2 regions of the Bradyrhizobium sp. Ken51 genome follow, and region 1 is predicted to be linked to the other one. Evidence: predicted binding sites of a transcription regulator. Region 1 holds the regulator's gene; the other holds the start of a gene.
What was found. Region 1 encodes LexA, which represses DNA repair genes until DNA is damaged. Its sites were predicted from a motif close to TGTTCNNNNTGTGTTCNG; they were not measured.
Positions count from the first base shown of each region.

Region 2: the regulator LexA is predicted to act here: its motif matches at 1,881-1,898, upstream of uvrA (excinuclease ABC subunit UvrA).

Region 1 covers NZ_JBVVPB010000034.1:51,766-55,179, forward strand. The annotation lists gene AC0L27_RS34840 (molybdopterin molybdotransferase MoeA) at 1-690, shown strand, start outside; gene lexA (transcriptional repressor LexA) at 867-1,568, shown strand; gene AC0L27_RS34850 (hypothetical protein) at 2,030-2,464, shown strand; gene AC0L27_RS34855 (GAF domain-containing protein) at 2,688-3,414, shown strand, end outside.
Region 2 covers NZ_JBVVPB010000013.1:177,456-180,869, forward strand. The annotation lists gene AC0L27_RS22540 (single-stranded DNA-binding protein) at 59-553, opposite strand; gene AC0L27_RS22545 (outer membrane protein) at 1,014-1,709, shown strand; gene uvrA (excinuclease ABC subunit UvrA) at 1,994-3,414, shown strand, end outside.

The sequences.
Region 1 (3,414 bases):
AAGGTCGCGATTCTCGCCACCGGCGACGAGCTGGTGATGCCGGGCACCACGCCCGGTCACGGCCAGATCGTCTATTCCAACGGCTACGCCCTGCACGCACTCGCCCGCAGGGAGGGCGCCGAGACCATCGACCTCGGTATTGCCGCCGACACGCTGGAGGCCACCACCGCCGGCATCCGCCGCGCCCGCGAGAGCGGCGCCGACATCCTGATCACGACCGGCGGCGCATCGGTCGGCGACCACGATCTGGTCCAGCAGGCACTGAGGGACGAAGGCATCGCGATGGCGTTCTGGAAAATCGCGATGCGGCCAGGCAAGCCGATGATGCACGGTCGGCTCGGCACAATGGGTGTGATCGGCCTGCCGGGCAATCCCGTGTCGTCCTACGTGTGCGCTTTCCTGTTCCTGGTGCCTCTGATTCGCGCCCTGTCTGGCCGTTCTGTGATTCACCATCGCCGTGAAAGCGCCGTGCTCGGCCGCGACGTCGGCGCCAACGACCAGCGCGAGGACTATCTGCGCGCGCATCTGGAGGAGCGTGACGACGGCACACGCGTCGTTCTTCCCGTCAACCATCAGGATTCTTCGCTGCTTGCGAATCTCGCTGCAGCACAGGTACTTCTCGTGCGCGCTCCGTTTGCGCCGAAGGCCGAAGCCGGCACGGCTTGCGAAGTATTGCGGCTCCCCGTCTGAGCGCCTCGGCAACGCGCGTTCCGCGAACTTTGCTCTGTTCACGGTAAATTAAGCAGTTGCGGAACATGTATCGAACATATAGTGTCCGTTCATGATTTGTTTCGAGCATGTAGCGGCATATAGCCGAATTCAGCGTCTCGGAATCGGACGACATCAACCGGGGGACTTTGGTCGAGATGTTAACGCGCAAACAATACGAGCTTCTGCGGTTCATCAGTGAACGTCTGAAGGAAAGTGGCGTGCCGCCTTCCTTCGACGAGATGAAGGATGCGCTCGACCTGCGCTCGAAGTCGGGCATCCATCGCCTGATCACGGCGCTCGAGGAGCGTGGCTTCATCCGACGCCTGCCCAACCGCGCCCGTGCGATTGAAGTCATTAAGCTGCCGGAGCTCCAGGCAGCCGCAGGCAGCCGGCGCGGCTTCACGCCGAGCGTCATCGAGGGCAATCTCGGCAAGGTGCGTGCGAGCTCCAGCCTGCCGGCTGACGAGGGCGAGCGTCCCGTTGCGGTGCCGGTGATGGGCCGCATCGCGGCCGGCACGCCGATCGAGGCGTTGCAGACCCGCAGCCATACCATCAGCGTACCGCCTGACATGCTCGGCTCGGGCGAGCATTACGCGCTCGAAGTGCGCGGCGATTCCATGGTCGAGGCCGGCATTCTTGACGGCGACATGGCACTGATCCAGCGCAACGAGAGCGCCGATACCGGCGACATCGTGGTGGCGCTGATCGACGACGAGGAAGCGACGCTGAAGCGCTTCCGCCGTCGCGGTGCATCGATCGCGCTCGAGCCCGCCAACGCGGCCTATGAGGTCCGCATCCTGCCGCCCAACCGGGTGAAGATTCAGGGCAAGCTGATCGGGCTTTACCGGAAGTACTGATACCGGAAGTGCTTCATACCGGAAGTGCTTGGCGCCTCGCGCGCTTCCACCGGCATCGCCGGTCAGAGATTGGAGCGGATCATCGTCCGCTCCGGCTGGATAGTCGTTCTGGTTCTGCACAGACTATCCGGCCCCTCCTCCGGGGCTGGCTCCTCACGACGCCAACGAAACAGCACGGCTTCAAACAGCACCGCTTCGCGGCTCAAGTGTTCGAGGAAACACCGGCCAGCGATCAAGTTCGACCGCTGCAGCCAAGCCGGCAATATTCGCGCATGCGCCTCCCGAATGCATCGCAACGGGCTTTGTTCCTATTGAATTCGGGAAAGATAATGTGATCGCGGCTTGCAGAAGCCAGCCGCAGATTTGCCCATAACCAAGCAGAGCGTTCGTGCTTCCACTCTGATAGAGGCCTGCGCCTCGATAAGAGACGCGGGTAGCTATCCCAGCATGAGGAGCACCCGATGTGTGACTACAGCCTGCATGCCGTCGCGTCGCGCCCCGCCGAAGTCGGCGAGACGATCGTCACGACAAGCTTCCGCGGCACCTCGACGCGCGGCTTCGCCTCCGCAGCCGATCCGTCTGTTGCCGTCTGCCTGCTGCCAGGAACGGAGCTCGCCTTCGCCGACGACGTCCGCTACGACAATCGCTGGATCTGGACACGCACGATCAATTCCCGCGTGGGTAAGTTCGGCAAGATGGATCCGCACATTCCCGACCGCCATCATGACGCGATCGAATTCCCCGACGGTAAATATGTGCTGGTGACGCAGCTCGTCGAAGGCCAGCGCGCGACCGTGCTGCAGCTGCCGGTAACTCAGTCGGTCGCCGAGCGCGAGCACAAGGTGCAGATTATCGCCGACCGGCAGCCGACCGTCACGCACCTGCCGATCGGCTGACACAGCCGCCTCCGGCTACGAGGTCGGGGGTCAGGATTGAATTGCCATCGCCGGCCGCGGCCGGCGAGATGGTGTGGCTTGCGTCCGCGAAATCCAATCGGATGGACCAAGCCGTTGCACCTCTCCGCCGCACGAAGTTTGAGCCGCCCTGCCTGAAGTTTGAACGTCCGCTTCGCAGCCAAATGACCGATGCTGTCAGGGCTTGAGACGGCGGACACGCTCGATGAAAACCTTCCTTCGCGTCGTTGAACTCTGGGTGCCCGATCGGACGCGCATGCGGCTGGAGTTTGGTGGCGGCCTCTACGACGAAGGGCTGTCCGCGTTCAAGGCCGTCAGCGAAGAGCTGCACTTCGGGTATGACGAGGGACTTCCGGGCAAGGCTTGGGCCGCGGGCCACCCCGTGATCCTCACCAAATTCGCCAACTCCTATTTCAAACGGACCGATCAGGCGCTCGCGGCCGGCCTCACCTGCGGCGTCGCGGTGCCGGTGTTTGCGGGTGAATTCCTGCAAGCCGTCATGGTGCTATTCTGCGGCGACGACGAAGCGCATGTCGGGGCGATCGAGCTTTGGCACAACGACCCAGATGCCTCCCACGAGATGGGGCTCGTCGATGGCTATTGTGGCACCGCCGACATGTTCGAATTCAACTCCCGCCACACTAAATTTCCTCGCGGCTTTGGCCTGCCTGGCCGCACCTGGAAGGCGGGGCTGCCGCTGATCATCAAGGACCTGCACGACGCCAGGAGTTTTCTGCGCTGGGAGGACGCAGCCAAGGTCGGGATCAATTGCGGCGTCGGCGTGCCCTATCGGACCGGCACGGACCAGACCTGGGTCCTGACATTCCTCTCCGCGCAGGCCACGCCGATTGCGCGACGCTTCGAGATCTGGATCCCGAACGAGACCCACTCGGCACTGGTGTTCCGCGCCGGCGATTGCAGCGCGCAGACCG
Region 2 (3,414 bases), on a different contig from region 1:
GCCGCCCATCCGGCCGGCGCGTCCGCATCGAGACGCCGCGTTCTCAGAACGGTATCGCTCAGAACGGGATATCGTCGTCCATGTCGCTGTTGCGGCCACCGCCGCCGGCCGCTACAGGGCGCCGCGGCGCGCTGCTGACGGGACCGGAGGAGCCGAAATCGCCGCCCGGCTCGTCGCCGAAGCTGCCGCCTCCGCCGCCGCTACGACCGTCCAGCATCGTCAGGGTGGAGTTGAAGCCCTGCAGCACGACTTCGGTGGAGTACTTTTCGACGCCGCTCTGGTCGGTCCATTTGCGGGTCTGGAGCGCACCCTCGACGTAAATCTTGGCGCCCTTCTTCAGATATTGTTCGGCGACCTTGCAGAGCCCTTCATTGAAGATCACGACGCGGTGCCACTCGGTCTTTTCCTTGCGCTCGCCAGTCGCCTTGTCGCGCCACGTCTCCGACGTGGCGACGCTCAGATTGGCGATCGGCCGCCCGTCCTGGGTGCGGCGGATTTCGGGATCCTTGCCGAGATTTCCAACCAGAATGACCTTGTTGACGCTTCCCGCCATCTCCGCTCTCCACTCCGAATGCCACTGAATTCAAGAAGGCCGGTCCGCTCCCCGCGTTCCGCCGTGCCCGTCGAGGCGACCCTATACGCTCGCCGAACGCTTGCGGCCGCCGATCCGTCCGTCACCCCTCCGGTTATCCCCACATATAGCATCGACCTCCAGTTCGTTCCAGATTTGTTCTTGGCGAATGACAGGACCGAATGTGTGGGATCGATCGCCAATGTGCTGTGAAAAGGCACGCGTCAAATGGACCTTTGTAGGTTCCTGGAAAGGAAGGAAGGCTTGCCCTCTACGGGAACAATAGGTCAGCAACTGCACCATTTTCAGGCCGCTGTGGCTTTCCAGTGACACAACTTGCGGCTTCAATGGTGTAAGTACGGCCTTAGTTGGGCAAGTGAGTCCGATGCCCTTCCCTATCGTGGAAGGCACAATCAGAAACTGGGACTGGGATTAGTTGAAAATGAAAAAGGTTTTGTTGGCTTCGGCCTGTTTGTTCGCTCTCGCTGCCCCGGCTTCGGCCGCTGATCTCGCGGCGCGCCCCTACACCAAGGCCCCGGTGGCCATGGCTTCGGTTTATAACTGGACCGGCTTCTACCTCGGTGTCGTCGGTGGCGGCGCCTGGGAAGATTCGAACAGCCCGCGGATGCAGGGCGGCTTCGTCGGCGGCACCGCCGGCTACAATTGGCAGACCGGCAATGTCGTGTTCGGCATCGAGGCCGATGGCGCCTGGGCTGACGTCAACGCGTCTGTGACTGGTCCAGTTGCCGTCCCCGGATTTGGCGTCGTCAGCACCACCTTCAGCTCGAAGACCGATGCGATGGGCACTGTGCGCGGCCGTATCGGCTACGCCGTCAACCAGGTGCTGTTCTACGGCACCGGTGGTTACGCCTGGATCGACAACAAGCTGAGCATCAGCGCGCTCGGCGTGACCGCTTCGGACAGCAAGTGGCACTCCGGCTGGACCGTCGGTGCGGGCGTCGAAGCGTTCTTCGCTCCGCAGTGGTCGGTCAAGGGCGAGTACCTCTATCGCAGCCTCGGCAGCGAGAACTACTTCTCGAGCCTCGGCGCTGCGCTGCCGTCCGGCACGCTCAACTTCCACACCGTGCAGGTCGGCGTGAACTATCACTTCGGGGGCCCGGTGGTCGCCAAGTACTGAGTTCAGTACTTAGCTCCAACGCCATCCGCGTTACGAAAGGCCGGCCTTGCGCCGGCCTTTTTGTTTGACCGGCCGCTCCTGCGCAGTTCCGCAAGGCCCTGCTCCTGCCAGATGCCGCCAGCGCGCCAACAATCGGTTGACGATTCGCAAGTCCCACTGGAAATCCGTCCTCGTTCTTCCTACGTTCGCTTACATACCCATCGGCGCCGATCCCGGTTCCGGGCGAAGCGCGCCTATTGCGTTGGCGCGATCGCGCGCTTTTGGATTCCCTGAGGACCACCAGGATGGATGAAGTGATCAAGGCGAAGCGCCAACAACAGAACGCGGGATCAAACCTGCGCGCAATTACGATCCGTGGCGCGCGCGAGCACAACCTCAAGAACGTCGACGTCGAGATTCCCCGCGACAAGCTGGTGGTGTTCACGGGGCTGTCGGGCTCCGGCAAGTCCTCGCTCGCGTTCGACACCATCTACGCCGAGGGCCAACGCCGCTACGTCGAATCGCTGTCGGCCTATGCCCGCCAGTTCCTGGAGATGATGCAGAAGCCTGATGTCGACCAGATCGACGGCCTGTCGCCGGCGATCTCGATCGAGCAGAAGACGACGTCCAAGAACCCGCGCTCCACCGTCGGCACCGTCACCGAAATCTACGACTATATGCGCCTGCTGTGGGCACGCGTTGGCGTGCCCTATTCGCCCGCCACCGGCCTGCCGATCGAGAGCCAGACCGTCTCGCAGATGGTCGATCGCGTGCTGGCGCTGCCCGAGGGCTCGCGGCTCTATCTGCTCGCGCCCGTCGTGCGCGGCCGCAAGGGCGAGTACCGCAAAGAACTCGCCGAATGGCTCAAGAAGGGCTTTCAGCGCGTCAAGATCGACGGCGCCTTCCACGAGCTCGCGGAAGCCCCTGTTCTCGACAAGAAATTCCCGCACGACATCGACGTCGTGGTCGATCGCATCGTGGTGCGCGCCGACATCGGCCAGCGCCTCGCCGAAAGTTTCGAGACCGCGCTGAAGCTCGCCGAGGGTCTTGCCGTCATCGAATTCGCGGACGCGCCGGCTGCGGCAGCACCCGCGGAAGAGAAAGAGAAAAAGAAGACCGCAAAGATCCACGACAAGAGCGGACCCGAGCGCATGCTGTTCTCGGAAAAGTTCGCATGCCCGGTGTCCGGCTTCACCATCCCCGAGATCGAGCCGCGACTGTTCTCGTTCAACAATCCCTATGGCGCCTGCCCCGCGTGCGGCGGCCTCGGCGTCGAGCAGCATGTCGACGAAGACCTCGTCATCCCCGACAAGGAGCTCGCCATCGGCAAGGGCGCGATCGCGCCCTGGGCTAAATCCTCGTCGCCCTATTACATCCAGACGCTGACTGCGCTCGGCAAGCACTACAAGTTCACGCTGACCACCAAATGGAAGGATCTGCCCAAGAAGACGCAGAACGCGATCCTGCATGGGTCCGGCGAGGACGAGATCAAGTTCTCCTACGAGGACGGCGTCCGCTCCTACGACACCAAAAAGCCGTTCGAAGGCGTCATCACCAACATCAACCGCCGCTATCGCGAGACCGAAAGCGAGTGGGCGCGCGAGGAGCTCGCGAAGTACTTCCACGACGTGCCCTGCGAGGCGTGCCACGGCTTTCGGCTCAAGCCCGAGGCGCTCTGCGTCAAGATCGGCGGCAAGCACATCGGCGATATCTCGGAGATGTCGGT